3 regions of the Massilia sp. H6 genome follow, and region 2 is predicted to be linked to each of the others. Evidence: predicted binding sites of a transcription regulator. Region 2 holds the regulator's gene; each other region holds the start of a gene.

The links. Region 2 encodes sigma-54, which starts transcription at its own class of promoters, with help from an activator protein. Its sites were predicted from a motif close to TGGCANGNAANCTGCTTT; they were not measured.
Region 1: the regulator sigma-54 is predicted to act here: its motif matches at 1,991-2,008, upstream of NRS07_RS10030 (PEP-CTERM sorting domain-containing protein).
Region 3: the regulator sigma-54 is predicted to act here: its motif matches at 2,858-2,875, upstream of NRS07_RS01815 (PEP-CTERM sorting domain-containing protein).

What each region holds. Positions count from the first base shown of each region.
Region 1 covers NZ_CP103371.1:2,234,925-2,240,488, reverse strand. Annotated here, with positions in the region: gene NRS07_RS10045 (penicillin acylase family protein) at 1-195, opposite strand, end outside; gene NRS07_RS10040 (hypothetical protein) at 248-1,039, opposite strand; tRNA gene NRS07_RS10035 (tRNA-Leu) at 1,216-1,302, shown strand; gene NRS07_RS10030 (PEP-CTERM sorting domain-containing protein) at 1,317-1,961, opposite strand; gene NRS07_RS10025 (hypothetical protein) at 2,313-2,510, opposite strand; gene NRS07_RS10020 (hypothetical protein) at 2,527-2,931, opposite strand; gene NRS07_RS10015 (SOS response-associated peptidase) at 3,049-3,720, shown strand; gene NRS07_RS10010 (hypothetical protein) at 3,754-4,173, opposite strand; gene NRS07_RS10005 (DUF1566 domain-containing protein) at 4,392-4,760, shown strand; gene NRS07_RS10000 (M20/M25/M40 family metallo-hydrolase) at 4,812-5,564, opposite strand, start outside.
Region 2 covers NZ_CP103371.1:700,796-706,359, reverse strand. Annotated here, with positions in the region: gene rapZ (RNase adapter RapZ) at 1-136, shown strand, start outside; gene NRS07_RS03140 (enoyl-CoA hydratase/isomerase family protein) at 162-1,247, opposite strand; gene hpf (ribosome hibernation-promoting factor, HPF/YfiA family) at 1,416-1,769, opposite strand; gene NRS07_RS03130 (RNA polymerase factor sigma-54) at 1,826-3,322, opposite strand; gene lptB (LPS export ABC transporter ATP-binding protein) at 3,325-4,098, opposite strand; gene lptA (lipopolysaccharide transport periplasmic protein LptA) at 4,095-4,655, opposite strand; gene lptC (LPS export ABC transporter periplasmic protein LptC) at 4,685-5,287, opposite strand; gene NRS07_RS03110 (HAD family hydrolase) at 5,306-5,564, opposite strand, start outside.
Region 3 covers NZ_CP103371.1:405,075-410,638, reverse strand. Annotated here, with positions in the region: gene prsT (XrtA/PEP-CTERM system TPR-repeat protein PrsT) at 1-47, shown strand, start outside; gene NRS07_RS01830 (PEP-CTERM/exosortase system-associated acyltransferase) at 108-980, shown strand; gene NRS07_RS01825 (PEP-CTERM/exosortase system-associated acyltransferase) at 1,012-1,866, shown strand; gene NRS07_RS01820 (ThiF family adenylyltransferase) at 1,846-2,673, opposite strand; gene NRS07_RS01815 (PEP-CTERM sorting domain-containing protein) at 2,925-3,800, shown strand; gene NRS07_RS01810 (nucleotidyltransferase family protein) at 3,959-5,059, opposite strand; gene NRS07_RS01805 (HprK-related kinase A) at 5,056-5,564, opposite strand, start outside.

The sequences.
Region 1 (5,564 bases), 1.5 Mb from region 2:
GCCCCACTTGTCGCGCATGATCGTTACCTGCTCTGCCGTTTTCTTCCAGCGCGCCAGCTCGGCGGCAGTGGCGCCCGGCCTGGCCCCGGGCTGTCCCGGCACGGCCGCCGCAAGCGGCGCGGCGGTTGCCGGCAGGACGGCGCCACACAAGGCGGCGCCGAGGATGGCAGGGGCGAACAGGCGAAATACGGGCATGCGGTGTCTCCTGGTGAAGGGTCTGCGGTCGGTGCTTGTCGATCGGTTTCGTCTAGGCCACGCCGGCGTGCACCAGACGCTGCTTGAGCACTTCGTTTTCGGTCAGCAAGGTCGCCACGCGGTCCTTGAGCGACGCGAGCTCGGCCTTCAGGGCGGCCATCTGGTCGGACGGATCGAGCGCCGCGCCCTCTTTTCGGGGGCGGCTGGCCATCTTCTGCTCGCGCACTTCGCGCGCGGCCTGCTGCAATTGCTTGCGTCCGCCGGCCACGGCGGCAATCTGCAATTCGTCCGGCAGCTGGGCCACGTTGGCGGCGGCATTGATTGAAATGGTGCCACTGCGTACGGCTTCGCGCAGCTGCGGCGTCGCCGCTTTCTGGATGCGTTCGATCTGGCTGATGGTATTGCTCGACACGCGCGCGGCCTTGGCCACGTCTTCGCGGGTATTCCAGGGTGGTGGCGGACGCGCGTCCATGTCGTCGGCTTCCGGCTGCGGCGGGCTCGATGCCAGCTGTTCGGCCAGCCGGGCGCTGACGATGTCTTTTTTCTTGAGCGCCAGCACGCCACGCTGGAAATCCGACACGCTGCGGCGCGCCAGGTGGTTGTCGATCATCCAGAGCATCACGTCATCGATGGATGCAAAGCTGTTGTTCTGGACCGTGCGGAATTCGATGCCATGCTTGCGGCAAATTTCGTAGCGATTGTGGCCGTCGATCAGGGTCTCGCCCCAGAGAACCAGCGCGTCACGGCAGCCCTCGGCAAGCAGGCTGCGCTCGAGCGCAGCATGTTCAACAGGAGTGAGCGGGTCGACAAAGGCGCGCAAGTCGTCGTTGAGTATGATGTTCAAAATAGGTCCTCTTGCTGCGGCGCACCCGGTGCGGCACGCCGTCCGGCATGCTACACCATCGCGCCATCCGGACCAAAGCCCGAGCCCCTAGACTGGCGCCCACAAGCAGTGCGCAACAGGAGGAAAGTTGCATTTTAACCGTGTTGTATAGCAGCATATGTTAGAATTCCGGCGCTGCCCCGATGGTGAAACTGGTAGACACCCGGGACTTAAAATCCCGTGCTCGCAAGGGCGTGCCGGTTCGATTCCGGCTCGGGGCACCACCATTCAAGATGGGTCAAAAGCCCGAAGCCCGCCCCGAAAGGTCGCGGGCTTTTCTTTGCGCTGTTCGGCGACGGACAGTGATGATGCCAAGGGCGCCAAGTCCGAGCAGGGCGATCGAGGCAGGCTCGGGAATTCGCCGAATTTGACCGCTGGCGCCGAAGCATGGAAGCTTGCCTGGTGCCGCCCATCCACAGCCCCGCATACCGGCATCGCTTTCGGCTTCGTAGATGGTAAAGTTCGGTCCGGTTTCGCCGCTCGTAGCCATACGGAATTGACTATCGAAATTGTGGGCATGGATGTGCCCGGTCAGGTGGTTGCCAGGGCCGAACGCGACACTCATGTCGAGAATGACCGGCCCTGGACTGCTGATGCCTTGACGTGGCGCGTAATGAATTCCCCCGCCAGTGCCGGTGCCGTAACTGAAATTTAATAGCCCGGATTGCGGAAAGATCGTGTCCAGCCAGGGTCCATTATTTTGTATCGCAATATTCATCTGGAATGCGCCAGATTGCACCACGGCCGTGTCGAACTCGAGTGAAAGCGTGATACCCAGCGGGGTGACATCGTTGGTTGCGTGCCACTGGTACCAGACACCAGCGTTTGCCGAGCCCGACAACATGAGCAACATGCAGGCGATCAGACTTTGAATAGATTTCATGGCAATCCCTTGTTATGGTGCACTTTGGGAGAGCAAGATTTATGCCTGAATGTAAGACCTTGTATTCTTGCGAAATTTACTCGGCAGGCAGGTGTGCGCCGATACGTATGTAAAGAATGTCGACACAGTCAGGCACGTAAAAAAGCCGCTGCCTGAGGGCAGCGGCAAATCACTCGGTTGCAGCCGAGCTGGAGACACACGGAGAGGTAAGACTATCCATCGAAGGACCTTCTGCAGATAAGGTCGCCAATCCGGTCTTCAAGCGCCGAATCGGCTCGCCGCGCTGTCAGTCTGGTCGCACAAACTCAAATCAATGTCTCTCACGCGTGTACAGCCCGTAATGCCCACGGCTTACAGGCTTTGGTACGCCACCGCCAGGCACACCACCCCGACGAAGGCCAGCAGACCGTAGACGAAGATCCGCATCGACGACGCCAGCCCCGCCACCGCGCGATTGGCGTTGGCGTCGAGCTTGCCGCGGCGGCGCGCCGCGTTCATCAGCATCCAGACGAACACGAACAGCGTCGCCACGATCAGCACGAATTTCATGTTGTTCCCGGGGTGGTCAGGTGCGGGCCAGTACCAGCGCCAGGGCCACCAGCACGAACACCGACGAGACGCCGGTGGCTACGCCCAGCCACAGCAGCCGGGTGCGCGCCAGTTCCATCTTGGCGATCAGCTGGGCGTTCTGGTCGGCCAGGTTGGCGATGATCTCGGATGCCTGCAGCATCTGGTTGCGCAAGTCGGCCAGGGTCGATTCGGTCCTTTCGACGCGATTGACCAGCGTGCCAAACACATCGTCCTGCGGCGCGTCATCCACGTAGGCGCCGGGCGCCGTGCCAGGCGCCGTGCCGGACTTGCGCGCCACCGTGTCCCACAGCCTGCGCGCGCCGGTCGCAACCTGCGGCGCGGCGTTGATCACTTCGCTCCAGGGCACGGTCCTTAAAACACTCCACCAGCCAGTTGCCATACCGTCTTCTCCTGTTATCAATTCATCCACGAGCATACCACCGCGCGCGGTGACGGGCGGGCACCGTAGTAGCGCAGGCGTACCGCGCCCTGCCCGCGACTGCGCTACCATGCGCCCATGTGCGGACGATTTGACCAGAGCCAGACGGCTCGCTATTACGCCAGCGTGTTTGGCTGGCCCGACGCGGTGTTCGACAGCGAGGCCTCACCTGCGTGGAACGTAGCTCCCGGCAGCTACCGGCCGCTGATGCACGTCCAGGATGGCGAGCACCGTATCGACGACGTGTTCTGGAGCTATCGGGCGCGCTGGGCCGAAGGCAAGGTGCCGATCGTGGTCAATGCGCGCATCGACAAGCTGACCAACCGCTACTGGAAGCCCCTGCTCAAGTCGGGCAGGGCGATCGTTCCGGCCGAGGGCTGGTACGAATGGACCGGCGAGAAAGGCGCCAAGCAGCCGTGGCATATCCACCGTAAGGATCGCGCACCGCTGTTCTTGCTGGCGCTGGCGAATTTCGGCGGCTTTACCGAGAACCGGGCCGAAGCCGGTTTCGTGCTGGTGACCGACGATGCGCAGGACGGCATGCTCGATATCCACGACCGACGCCCGGTAGTACTCGAGGCCGCCGACGCGCAACTGTGGCTCGACCCGGCGCGCTCGCCCGAAGAAGCGCTCGACCTGGCCCGGCGCGCCGCCCTGCCCCCGGCAGCCTTCGAGTGGTACAAGGTCAGTACTGCGGTTAACCGCGCCGGAAATCAAGACCCGCAGATGGCTGTACCACTGCTCGACTAAATTTTTGCCAACTGTAAAAATTTACCGACCCGTTCAATTTGCGGGCAGCGGCGCTTCCATGCCCTCGGTCGGCATGCCGACTTCGGGCTCGTTGGTGGACGCCGGCATGCCGCCGCCATCACCGGCCTCGCCATCGGGTCCGGCTTGATTGTCTTGCTGGCCCACATCGTACTCGAGCGGCGAATCGACCGTAGCGCCGGCAGGCTCCGGCACTGGCGCCTGCACTGGCGTCTGCGCTGGCACCGATTCTGCAGCGCGATCAAGGCGCGTCTCAGCCTCGGCGACCGCGGCGGCGGCGGAGCCGGGTACGCTGCTGACGTGCGCCATGCTGGTCGTTTGCCCGAGCCCCGCATCCTCGGTCATCTCGCCGCCACAGGCGGACAGCAAAGCAGCAGCGGCGCAGCAGAACGCCGTATTCAAACCTAAGCGCGCGAGCCTGTCATATTGTTTCATGCAAGTTCCTTACATCATCAAATGAATGAATAACTTTGAGACGTGGAAACTGCCTTAGTTCAACTTTTTGAAAAAATACCTGCGCAACGTGACAAAGCCCCAAGTGTGATTCCTGAGTGAAATTAAACACTTGTATGAGCCAAATCGAACAGTGGACGCAACCAAAGCCGAATCCGCACGGTCTTAATGGAACGCTACCAACCACGAGGAAATTTTATATGGGCGAGTTCATGCAAGTGCGGGCCATGCTGCAAGAAGGCGAGGCTTATGCGGGTCTGATCCTGGGCAAGGACGACTCTGACTACCACCTGATCCTGCTGCCTGGCGAAGCCGCCGACGTCAGCTGGCCCAGCGCCACCGAATGGGCTGGCGCGCGCGGCGGCGCCTTGCCGACGCGGCGCGAATTGGCGTTGCTGTTTGCCAACCAGCGCGAAGGCTTCGAGCGCAACTGGTATTGGTCCTGCGAGCCGCACGAGACCCGCTCGCAACTGGTCTGGGGCCAGAATTTCGCCAGCGGCATCCAGACCATCTACGGGCGACCGTACCGGGGACACGCGCGCGCAGTCAGGCGCATCATGGTGCCGTAAGCCGGCGTCATCTTAGCTACCGCCCGAGGCCACGCGCCGCGCAGGCGCGGGTCAGTTGGCCCCAGGAACGTTCGCGCGCCCGATCGGCTGTTCGATATTGGCCAGGAACCAGCTGGTCGCCGCCATCAATGCCACATGCCGGCGCAGCAGGTCAGGGTCGACCTTGTCCAGGGTATCGGCCGCTGTGTGGTGGTAATCGAAATACCGCGAGGTGTCGAGCAGCGGCGCAAAACTCGGCACGCCAGCGCGTTCCAGCCCCGACAAATCCCCGGTCGACAAGGCATCCTGGCGCTGGAACACGCCGGCGCCTATCGGCAGCAAGGCCGCCTGCAGCGGCGCGAACAGTTTGTTCGACGCGGCCGGCACGCTGGCGCGCACGCCAAACGGCCGGCCGGCGCCGTTGTCGCTTTCGATCGCGCCAATATGCTTGTCGACATTGGCCTGCTCGGCTGCCAGATAGCCGCGCGCACCACGCATGCCGTTTTCTTCGTTCATCCAGGCAATCATGCGGATGGTGCGGCGCGGACGGTAGTCGAGTTGCTTCAGCGTTGCCAGCACCGCCATCGCACTGGCGACACCGGTGGCGTCGTCATGGGCGCCGGTCGCCAGGTCCCACGAATCGAGGTGACCCGACACGATCACGATTTCGTCCGGTTTGTCGGTGCCTGGCAGGTCGGCGATGACGTTGTAGCTGTCGGCGTCCGGCAGGGTCTGCGGGGTCAGCAGCAGGCGCATGCGCACCGGACCGCGCCGCGACAGGCGCGCCATCAGCATGGCGTCTTCGGCCGTCACGGCCGCGGCCGG
Region 2 (5,564 bases):
TTTAACCGTGGCGGTGGGCTGCACCGGCGGCCAGCACCGCTCGGTGTACATGGCCGAACGGCTCGGGGCCTATTTCAACGGAACCGAACGCGTGATCGTGCGGCACCGCGAGCAACCCAAGCACGCGGTGGTGTGATGTGCCGATAATCGCCGGCTGATGGCTAATCGAGATGGCGCAGCGGATGCGCATACTCGGGCCACACCGGCTTAAAGAATCCTTCCACCATCGCGGGCGTGACTTCGTCCAGCGTCGCCGGGTTCCACTTTGGCGCGTTGTCCTTGTCGATTACCAGCGCGCGCACGCCTTCCAGGACTTCGCCGTGCTCGAAATTGCGGCGCACCAGCGAACGCTCCATGCGCAGGCAGTCGGCCACGTCGAGCGAGGCGCCGCGCTGCAGCAGTTCGTAGGTGACGCACATCATCAGGGGCGAGCGCTGGCGCATGGCGGTCAAAGCCTTCTGCGCGAACGCGGTCTCGTCGCCGGCCAGCGCTGCCATGATGGCCGCCACCGACGCGGCGCCGAAATGGGCATCGATCGCCGCACGCTGTGCCTGCAGGCCGCTGGCGCCAGCCATGGCGGCGAACGGCGCGGCGAATGCGCGGATCGCGTCTGGCAACTGCGCGCCCGGGGTCGACTCCACCAGCGCCATCAGCTCACCGGTCTTTTCTCCCGGCACGAAGACATCGGCCAGGCCCACGTACAGGGCATCGGCCGCGCCGATCGTCAGGCCGGTCAGTCCCAGGTACTTGCCCAGCTGGCCCGGTGCGTGCGACAAGAAATGGCTGCCGCCCACATCCGGGAACAGGCCGATGTTCACTTCGGGCATCGCCATCTTGGTACGGTCGGTAACGATGCGCAGGCCGCAGCCAGGGCCGCCTTGCGCAATGCCCATGCCGCCGCCCATCACCACGCCGTCCATCAGCGCGATATACGGCTTTGGATAGAAATGAATCAGGTGGTTGAGCGCATATTCTTCGGTAAAGAAGTCTTCCAGCAATGCGCTGCCGCCAGTCGGACCCACCTGGCCCATCTCATAGAAGAAGCGAATATCACCGCCTGCGCACAAGGCTTTCTCGCTGCTGCTGGTGATGACCACCGCATCGATGGCGGAATCGGTCTGCCAATCGCGCAGCGCCGCAGTCAAGGCGCGCACCATGTCGAGCGACAGGGAATTGAGGGCTTTCGGGCGATCCAGCGTGATGATGCCGGTGCGGTTGGCGACGCGGGTCAGGACAGTGTCGGTCATGAGTTGCTCTGTGATCGAAAAGACATGCATTCTACCGAACCGCGGTGCTAAACCAAAAGCCTTATCGCGTCATCGGAAAGTAGACCGGGCGGCGCAGTCGGCCGGCCAGGCCGAATGCAAAAAGGGCGCCCCCTCGGACGCCCTCGCTTGGATGGCTGCCTGCCGTGCCTAGGCGGCGGCGGCTTCGCCGATGTCCGGGATGCGCTTGTGCGCGATGTGATGATGATCCTGCAGCATCGATTTATGCTTGAGCACCTGGCGGTCCAGCCGGTCCACCAGCATGTCGATCGCCGCATACATGTCTTGCGCGGCACTGGCCACATGCAGGATTTTTCCCGAGACCTGCAGGTTGATCTCGGCTTTTTGCCGTTTTTCTTTTTCGGTGAGATTGTCGATGGCGAGGAACACGTGCGTGTCGATCACGTGATCGAAATGGCGGGTAATGCGCTCGAGCTTATTGTGAACGTATTCACGAATTGCGGGAGTCACTTCAAGATGGTGGCCACTGATTGTGAGGTTCATACACACTCCTTTGAGATGTTACGCTGCCCTGGCAATGAGCTGGCAAGGACAGTGCGTTACAAGGATTTGCGGAGGCTGACAGGTGGGATCTTGAGGGCTTCGCGGTATTTGGCAACCGTTCGGCGCGCAACGACCATACCTTGTTCCCCCAGCATTTCCGCGATCTTGCTATCGGATAAAGGGCTCTTAGGGTCTTCAGCTCCTGTCAGTTGCGCAATGAGCGCGCGGATCGCCGTGGAAGAGGCTTCTCCCCCCGCTTCGGTGGCGACATGGCTTCCGAAGAAGTATTTCAGCTCGAACATGCCGTGGGGGGTCAGCATGTATTTCTGCGTGGTTACACGGGAAATAGTGCTCTCGTGTAGGCCTAGTGTATCAGCAATCTCGCGCAGCACAAGAGGGCGCATGGCAACTGCGCCATGGCTGAAAAAGTTGCGCTGACGCTCTACAATCGCCTCGGCCACACGCAAGATGGTATCGAAACGCTGGCGCATATTCTTGATCAGCCATTTGGCTTCCTGCAGCTGCGCGCCCATCTGGCTTTCGCTTTTTCCCTGCTTGAGCAGGTTCGCATACAGGGTATTGACGCGCAGGCGCGGCATCACGTCCCGATTGAGCATCACCGACCAGCCATCCTTGGCGCGGCGCACCACCACGTCCGGCACCACGTAGTCGGATGCGTTGGTTCCAAAGGCCGCACCCGGATGCGGATTGCACTGGCGAACCACGGCCTGCACCTCGCGCAGGTCTTCGTCGTCGCAGGCCAACGCCTTTTTGAGCTTGGTGTATTCGCGCTGCGCGAACCAGCTCAGGTAGCCTTCGACGATCTTCAGCGCCAGGCGCCGCGTTACCAGCGGCACGCCCGGCATGCGGCGGATCTGCAGCGCCAGGCATTCGGCCGCGCTGCGCGCGCCAACCCCGGCCGGGTCGAGGCTCTGCACCAGCGCCAGCGCGCAGCGCAATTCGTCCATCTCGATGTCGAGTTCACCCGGCAGGCGCGCGTGGATGTCGTCCAGCGGTTCTTCGAGGTAGCCATTGTCGTCGAGCGCGTCGATCACGAGTTCGGCCAGCGCGCGGTCGCGCATGCTGCAGCCGGTGGTGCGCACCTGCTCGGCCAGGTGCTCGCGCAGCGACACGCCGCTGGCCTCGAGCTGCGGGCGGCCGTCTTCGTCGTCGCCGCTGCGGGCGCCGCCGCCCTCGCCGCCCCAGTCGCCATCGGGCTCGCCGCGATCGCGGTCGGCGCCATCATCGCTCGCATCGGCGCCTTCGCCTTCGGCCTTGGACGCCTCGGCGCCGGCTTCCTGTCCCGGCTGCGCGGGCGCTTCGCCATTGGCCGGCGCGCTCGCAGCTGCATTGTTAATGGCGCCATCGGCCAGCAGCCGCACCGAATGGTCGAGCGGATCGTCGAGCCTTTCGAGCAGCGGGTTATCGGTCAGTATCTGCTCGAGTTCCTGGTGCAGTTCGAGCGTGGACAACTGCAGCAGCCGGATCGACTGTTGCAGCTGCGGCGTGAGCGCCAGGTGCTGCGACGTGCGTAGTTGCAGGGACTGTTTCATCGTCACATGCGGAAGTGTTCACCAAGATAAACGCGGCGCACGTTTTCGTTGGCGATGATGTCGTCGGGGCGGCCCGAGGCCAGCACCGCCCCCTGGTTGATGATGTAGGCGCGATCGCAGATGCCGAGCGTCTCGCGCACGTTGTGATCGGTAATCAAAACGCCGATGTTGCGCTCTTTCAGGAAGCGCACGATGCGCTGGATCTCGATCACTGCGATCGGATCGACGCCGGCGAACGGCTCATCGAGCAGCACGAAGCGCGGGTTGGTGGCGAGCGCGCGCGCGATCTCGACGCGCCGGCGCTCGCCGCCCGACAGCGACAGCGCCGGATTCTCGCGCAGCTTCTCGATCTGTAGCTCGGCCAGCAGCGTGTCGAGGCGCTCGTTGATCTCGTCCTTGGACAAGGCCTTGCCTTCGCTGGTGCGCTGCAGTTCCAGCACGGCGCGGATATTGTCTTCCACTGTCAGCTTGCGAAACACCGAGGCTTCCTGCGGCAGATAAGACAGGCCAAGCACCGCGCGGCGGTGGATCGGCAGGCTTGAAATGTCGGTGCCGTTGATATCGATCGAGCCGGCGTCCGACGGCACCAGGCCCACGATCATGTAGAACGAGGTGGTCTTGCCGGCGCCGTTGGGGCCGAGCAAGCCGACCACTTCGCCGCATTCGACCTGCAGCGAGACGTCGCTGACCACCAAACGCTTGCCGTAGCTCTTTTGCAGGCCCTTGACGATCAGGGTGCTGCAGCCTTCGCGCGTCGTACCCGGAACTGCCGTCATTGCTTGGCGCCTTCCTGGGCGGCCGGGGCGGGCCGGCGCGGCGCGATGATCAGGGTGCCGCGCCCGCCGCCGACCTTGCTCTGGCCGCTGGCGTCGTTGCGCACCTGCGCCACTTCGTTGCGGTTGTCGTAGGAGATGTACGGCCCCTTGATTTCGTTGGTCATGCGACCGTTTTCGAGCTCGCGCACCTCGGCGGTGGAAAACAGCTTCACCAGTTCGACCCGCTCGTCGTATTCGATGCGCTGGGCCTGGCCCTCGACCCACAGGTCGGGACCGCCATCACGCTTCTGGCGGAAGGTGGCGAGCTTGCCCGGCGCCGCGGTGAGCGTGACGTTCATGTAGCCTTCTGGCGTCTCCTTCACCAGCGCGCGGTCGGACTTGAGCACCAGCGTGCCGCGGGTGAGCACGACGTTGCCGGTCAGGATGCGGGTCTGCGTGACCTCGTCGACGTCCAGGGTGTCGAAGTTGATCACGGCCTGCTTGAGCGAATCGGCCTTCTCGGCAAAGGCGCTGAGCGAAGCCAGGCCAAGGAAGGCGGCGGCAAATAATTTTTTCATGATTGCTTGTCCTGTAGTGACTCAACGCCTCAGTCGGGGCGCGCGCGTGGCGGATAGACGATCTGGCCGCGGCCGGCCAACTGCAGCGTCTGGGTAGCATTGTTGGCGACCATGCCGGTGCCGCTGATCGTGGCGGCGCCGAGCTGCATCTCGATGGCCTTGTCGGTCTTCATGATTTCTTCGTCCGGCAGCACGGTCAGCGCCTGCGTGCGCACATGCAGCGCTTCGCTGGCCGGCGTGGCCGGGCGCTGGATATCGACATTGCCGAGCAGGTCGACGCGGTGTTCCTGGTGGTAGATACGGCCGCGGTTGGCCACCACGGTGGTGCGCGGGCGGCCGGGCGTCAAGCCCTGCACCACCGGCTGCTCGACCTCGGAGACGTCTCCTTCTTGCTGATGCGCCAGGCGCTTGCCCGACACCACGTAGCTTGGCTGGCCCTGCTCGGTCATGCGCACGAACGAGAAGTTCTCGACGATGTAATCGGGCTCGTTCATGGACCCGCCCAGGCGGGTGTCGGAATCGTCGCGCTCCATCACCTGCAGCAGCCAGAAGCTGCCAAAGGCGAGGAACACGCCGATGATCATGTTACCCAGCAGCCTCCAGCGGTGGGCGGTGCGCTTGTAGTTGACCATGGCTAGCTGCGCGAACGCCTATGCAAGATATGGCGCGAGCGCCTGTTCGTAAGTACCCTGGGCACGCATGACCAGGTCGCATACCTCGCGCACGGCGCCGCGTCCGCCCGCGTTCTTGGTGACGTAATGCGCGCGGTGCTGCACGTCCGGGTGGCCCGACGGCACCGCCACCGCGAAGCCCACCTTGGTCAGCAGCGGCAGGTCGATTACGTCGTCGCCGATATAGCCGCATTGCTCTGCGCTGACCCCGGTGGCCTCGAGCAGCTTGGCAAAGCCG
Region 3 (5,564 bases), 300 kb from region 2:
CGTTCAGCGCAATGGATGACGCCAAGGCGCTGTTGCAAACGCTGTAACCCATCGGCGGCCACGCAGGTGGCCGCGACTTACCTTCCCATCGCCATGGCCCACCTCTCATGACTTCGATTACCCAGGAACAAGAACGAGCACGTCCCCCGAGTGGATTCTTCACGCGGTTGGCAGAACGTTTCAATGGTAAGCGCGACATCCTGATTCCCTACTTCAGCTTCCAGACAGTGATGAAGGGGAACATGGAGTCGTATGTCTTGAAGGAAATCTTCAAATTGCGTTACGAAGTGTACTGTGTCGAACGCCACTTTCTCGAGGCCAGCGTATGCCCTGAAGGGCTGGAAACCGACGAGTACGATGATTGCGCCATCCACTTCGCCGCCTATACGCTGGACAACGATATCATCGGGACGGTACGTCTGGTACAACCGCATCCTGGCCAGGAATATCCCTTCGAATCGCACTGTACGCCCTTTCCCGAGTTTGCCGCACCAGACCGTGAAACGGCAGCCGAAGTGTCACGCCTGGTCGTTCGCAAGACCTTCCGCCGGCGGCGTGGCGACTCGATGGAGGGCATCTCCAAGGACTTCGTGGAAAAAGGTAGCACCAAGAGTATCCAACCGCGTTCAACCGTGCGGCGCGACAAGCGCGGCAATAGTCCGCTATTATTGCTCGGCATGTATCGGGAGATGTATCGCTACAGCCGTCAAAACGGCATTCGATACTGGTATGCCGCGATGGAGCGGTCACTAGCGCGCTCGCTCGGAAAGATGGGATTCAAGTTCGTGCCGATTGGTCCGCAGGTAGATTACTACGGACCGGTCACGCCCCACATGGCCGACTTGGATGAACTGATCGAGCGTTTAAATAAAGAAAACAAATTCCTGGCAGCCTGGTTCAACGACGAACCGATCCCTTTCTGGATCATGGTAAAAACCATGGCAGGCAATTTTTTGGAGAAGCGCTCCAGGAAAAAATAACTAGGGTCCGAGACAGGACAAATAATGACAGATGGACAACGGAAAAACTCGCGTCGATCCTGACGCCTTCCTGTCCCGTGTAGAGTTCGGGATACATCAGGAAACAATCGACCACGACAACCGCAAGATTTTTCGGGCCTTTCGTGGAGGCCATTCCGCGAAAATCCCTGGAGAAATTTTCAGGTTAAGGCATCAGGTGTACTGTGTAGAGTGCGCCTTTCTCCACCCCGAAAAATATGCCGATGGCATGGAGCTCGACGACTACGACGACGTGTCCACCCATTTTGCAGCGTATACCATGGACGAGAAGCTGGTCGGCGCGGTCAGGCTGGTCCAGCCAAATCCGTCCAAGCCCTACCCCTTCGAGTTGCACTGCGAGGTGTTCGACGACTTCGATCTGCCGGAGCGTGCACAGTCGGCGGAAATCTCGCGTCTGGTGGTAAAGAAAACTCACCGGCGCCGACGCGCCGACAGCGTACTGGGTGTCCCAGGCTTCATGCCGAGTCCCGAACAGACGATTGATTTTGATTCGTCGGTAGACCGGCGTGACAATACCTCACCAATGCTGTTGCTCGGCATGTACCGCGAAATGTTTCGTCATAGCCAGGATGCCGGTATTCGCTACTGGTATGCGGCAATGGAACGGTCGCTCGCTCATGCTTTGAAGAAGATGGGCTTTCGATTCATGGCGATCGGCCCCGAAGCGAACTATTACGGTTCGGTCACTCCTTACGTGCTTGACTTGCACGATCTCGGGAGAAAGTTATCATCTAGCAATCCAACGCTGGCGGCCTGGTTTAACGAGAAACCGCCAGTCGTCGAACATCATTATTCGTCACGCCTGCATGTCGTTCGCAAGCCTGACTTAGGCAGCGATATTAACTAACTTGGTCTCGTGGTTGCGGAAACTGTGGATGACCATATTTGGTGATCCAGGCACGTCCATTCCTGCAAGCATGTCATGCATCATCGCCATTGCCAGCGCTGCCACAGAGAAACTACCCACCGCAATCTGCGATGCAGGACAAGCCGTGCCATCTTCCATGATGGTTAGCGCCTTTCCTACTTCTTCCATCACCTGGCTGTCGAGATGCGCGCCGATGCGGGCCATGACACGGGCAAATACCGCCGTATAGCTCAGATTTCCTTCCGCGGCAGCGGCTTCGACGTCGCTCTGCAGGAGTTCTGGCAAGGATTTCCCGGAGTTTGGCGGGAAATACAGCACGCCGGCACCAAATCCAATATTCATCGCGGTAAAAATGGGCTTGGCTTGCGCCGCCGCGTTTGCGTGCAGCGCCAGTACCGCCTCCAGGTCGACGAAGTCGATCGTGTCAAAGATCATGTCGACTTCGCTCACCAATTGCGCCGCATTGTGTTTATCCAGCATGGCGACATGTGCCTCGACTGTCGCTTGCGGGTTAATCCTGAGAATGTGTTTCTTCAACGCCTCTACCTTCGGCGTCCCGACATCGTCGAAATCGAAGAACTGACGGTTCAGATTGTGGGCATCGACCGTGTCGCCATCAATCAGTACAAAGTGCTGGAACCCAGTTCGCGCTGCGCAGATGACCGGTCCGCTGCCCAGGCCGCAACCGGCAAACAGTACGCGCGCATCCCGAATCCGCTTCTGCACGTCCTTACCGATATATCCAACATTGCGCTTGGTAAATTCATCGTAATTAAATTCAGGCATGGGGTCTCGCTTTGAAAAGGAATGAACACCTTACTTTAGTGCAATTCCGACTGGAACGCGAACGCTGTGTGCGGCAGCCCACTGTCGAAAATTCTTACAACGCCGTGATCAGTCACTTCGCAAACCCGCCAGGAAAAGTAGTTATCCATTAAGAATCAATTAGTTACGTAACGCCAAGGTGATCTGGCACGGCTTATGCTTATACTCCCATGTCGCAAGTGTCGCTAACTACCTAATTGAGGAAACACAAAATGAACATCAAGAAAATTTCGGGAATCGCTGCTGGTGTCGCACTGGCCCTGAGCATCGCAGCTCCAGCACAGGCAGCAGTTACCCTGACTTCCGGTAATTACAAAATCACGTTCAATGCCTTCGATGCTGGCACCGTCGGCTACGGCAACACCGCCGGCACCAAGTGCACCAATGTATTGGCTTGCGATGCGATTCCAAGTGCAGCCAACAAGGCGCCAAACGGTTTCGGTCCTAGCGAAGACACCTGGGGTATCTTCTCGGTTCAGTCGATCACTAACCTGACCACTGGCCAGGCACTGTTCACCCAGACAGCCGGTAACTACCTGACCGGCATGTTCGGCGGCTTGAAAGATACCCTGGTGAGTGTCAGCGTCGATCCTTTCGGCGCCACCACCTCGATCGGCAGCACCGGCGGCTGGCTGAACATGTACTACAACACCAACGACTATAATGCATCGTTCGGCCCTGCTGGCCGCACTGGCGAAAAAATGTACACCGGCATCACCGGCGGTACGCTGGCCCTGTCGGCGGACTTCAACCAGAGCCCACTGGCCGGTTCGACCGATTACTCGTACTTCTCGAGCTACAACAACACTACGCTGGCTGGTAGCAGCCAAGGTTTCTTGGACATTACCGGTGGCTCGCTGGGCGCTCAACTGGACTCCGACGCGCAGCCGGATCCAAACGGCCGCATGCATGACCTGTTCCTGAAGGCGACCTTCGGCCGCACCCGTGTCGCCCAGTACGGCTGGACCGTCGATGCGACCGGCGACGTCCAAGGCGCTGTCGATGTTCCAGAACCAGGTTCGCTGGCCCTGCTGGGTCTGGGCTTCGCTGGTCTGGCCGGCCTGCGCCGCCGCCGCGCTGCCAAGTAATTTTTCATGTACATGGCTGGGGCAACCCGGCTGTGGCCTGAAAGCCAAAAAAGGCCGGATCCTGCAAGGGATCCGGCCTTTTTGGTTCTGCGGCGCGCTCTCGGCCAGTTGACGCTGATGGCCTCGATAATTGCAACAATTAGGAGTTAAAGATACTGCTAGAGCGCTTGCGCCGGCTCGTCTTTCACGCGCGGCGACAAGAACGCCTTGTGGAACAGGTGCCGCGCCAGCATGAGCGGCGGCATACGCAGCCAGTTCGACCGCAGGTACAGAGCGCCGAGCGCGGCCGGCGTAAAGCGGTCGGCGCAGCTTGGATGCGGGGGCAGCAGCGCACGCAGGAACAGGTGATCCATCAGTACCAGCAGCGGCGCGGGTGGGCGGCCAGCCGCCGCGGCCAGGGCCATGACTTCCGGTGGCACCGGCGTGCCGAGCAGGCGTGCACAGTAACGCAGCGTATAGAACAAGGGACGCGCCAGCTGCAGCTGGACGGCGCGCGCTGGCAGGCCTGCCCAGAAATCAGGCATGGCGTCGAAGTGCAACAGAAGACGGTGCAAGTCGAACAGGTCGCGCAGGCCATGGTGCAGTTCGCCCTCCGAGAACAAGTGCACTGCACTATGCAGCACCATGTCGTGCGGCGCCAGCGTCCACAATCGGTCGTTGCCGGGAATGGGCCGGGCCGCTGCGCGCAGCAGCACCGGGTCGGGCCGCATCGCCGCCGTCTCGGGAAGAATGGCGTGGTGCACGTCGACCGCGTTGCCACGGCGGATGTGCTCCATTGGTGGCAGTTCATGCATCCATTCGCGGTAATAACGCTGGTCGTAAGCGTCCTGGTGGGTGCCGGCCCAGCCGTGCAGCATGAGCGCCGCCTCGACTTCGCCGATGCGCTCTTTCGGCACCAGGATGTCGACGTCGGAAAACATGCGCCCGGCGGCCGGCGGCAAACCCGCCATGGCATAGGCTGCGCCCTTGAGCAAAATCAGCGGCACGTGAATTGTGTCGAGCGCGCGCCCGATGCAGTCGACTTCGAAGCGCGCCGCGCGCCGGTGGCGTACAGCGACGACCTGCGCCCACTCCAGCACTTCGCGCGGCGCTGACGGCACTGCCCCCAGCAACCCCGCCTCATCCAGGCTATTGCGCAGCGTCGCGGTCAGGTCGGCATTCGCGGCCTGACGTAGCAGCAATTCCCATTCTGGAAGTGAGAGCGAAGCCGCTTCAAGGGGTGCACGCAGCACCTTGACCAGCAAGGGCAGGCGGTTCATGGCGCAGCACCCGGCAAGGCGTCGAACACCGCCATGGCATCGTCCAGCGCGCCGTAACTGAATTCGAACCCGGCGCAGCGCTCGACCAGGCGTCCGAGGGTATCGAAGCCGGCGCTGCCCAGAACGGGATAATTGAACGCATTATCGGCCACACGCATGAACAGGCGCGCCTTCGGCACCGGTTCGAGCCGCGCCGGGGCGCCGGCTTCGTAGCGCGGAAACACGATGTGGGTAGCCTGCACCAGCTGCCCGGCCGCCGCCACGCTGGCGCCCGAGGCGCGCATATGGGCAATGGTGCCTTTGACCGTGCCCAGGACGGGCGGTCCAAATACAGCTTGCGGCGCATACGCGCGGATGATGTCGATCGACGCGTTCTTCAGGCTGACTGGCCGCGGCAGTGGCACCAGCGCCAGGTCGTGCGGGCGTACCAGGGCCAGTTCGTCCGACAGCAGCCGCCAGCCGCGGCTGGCAAGCGCCGCACACAGCGTGCTTTTGCCCGAACCGG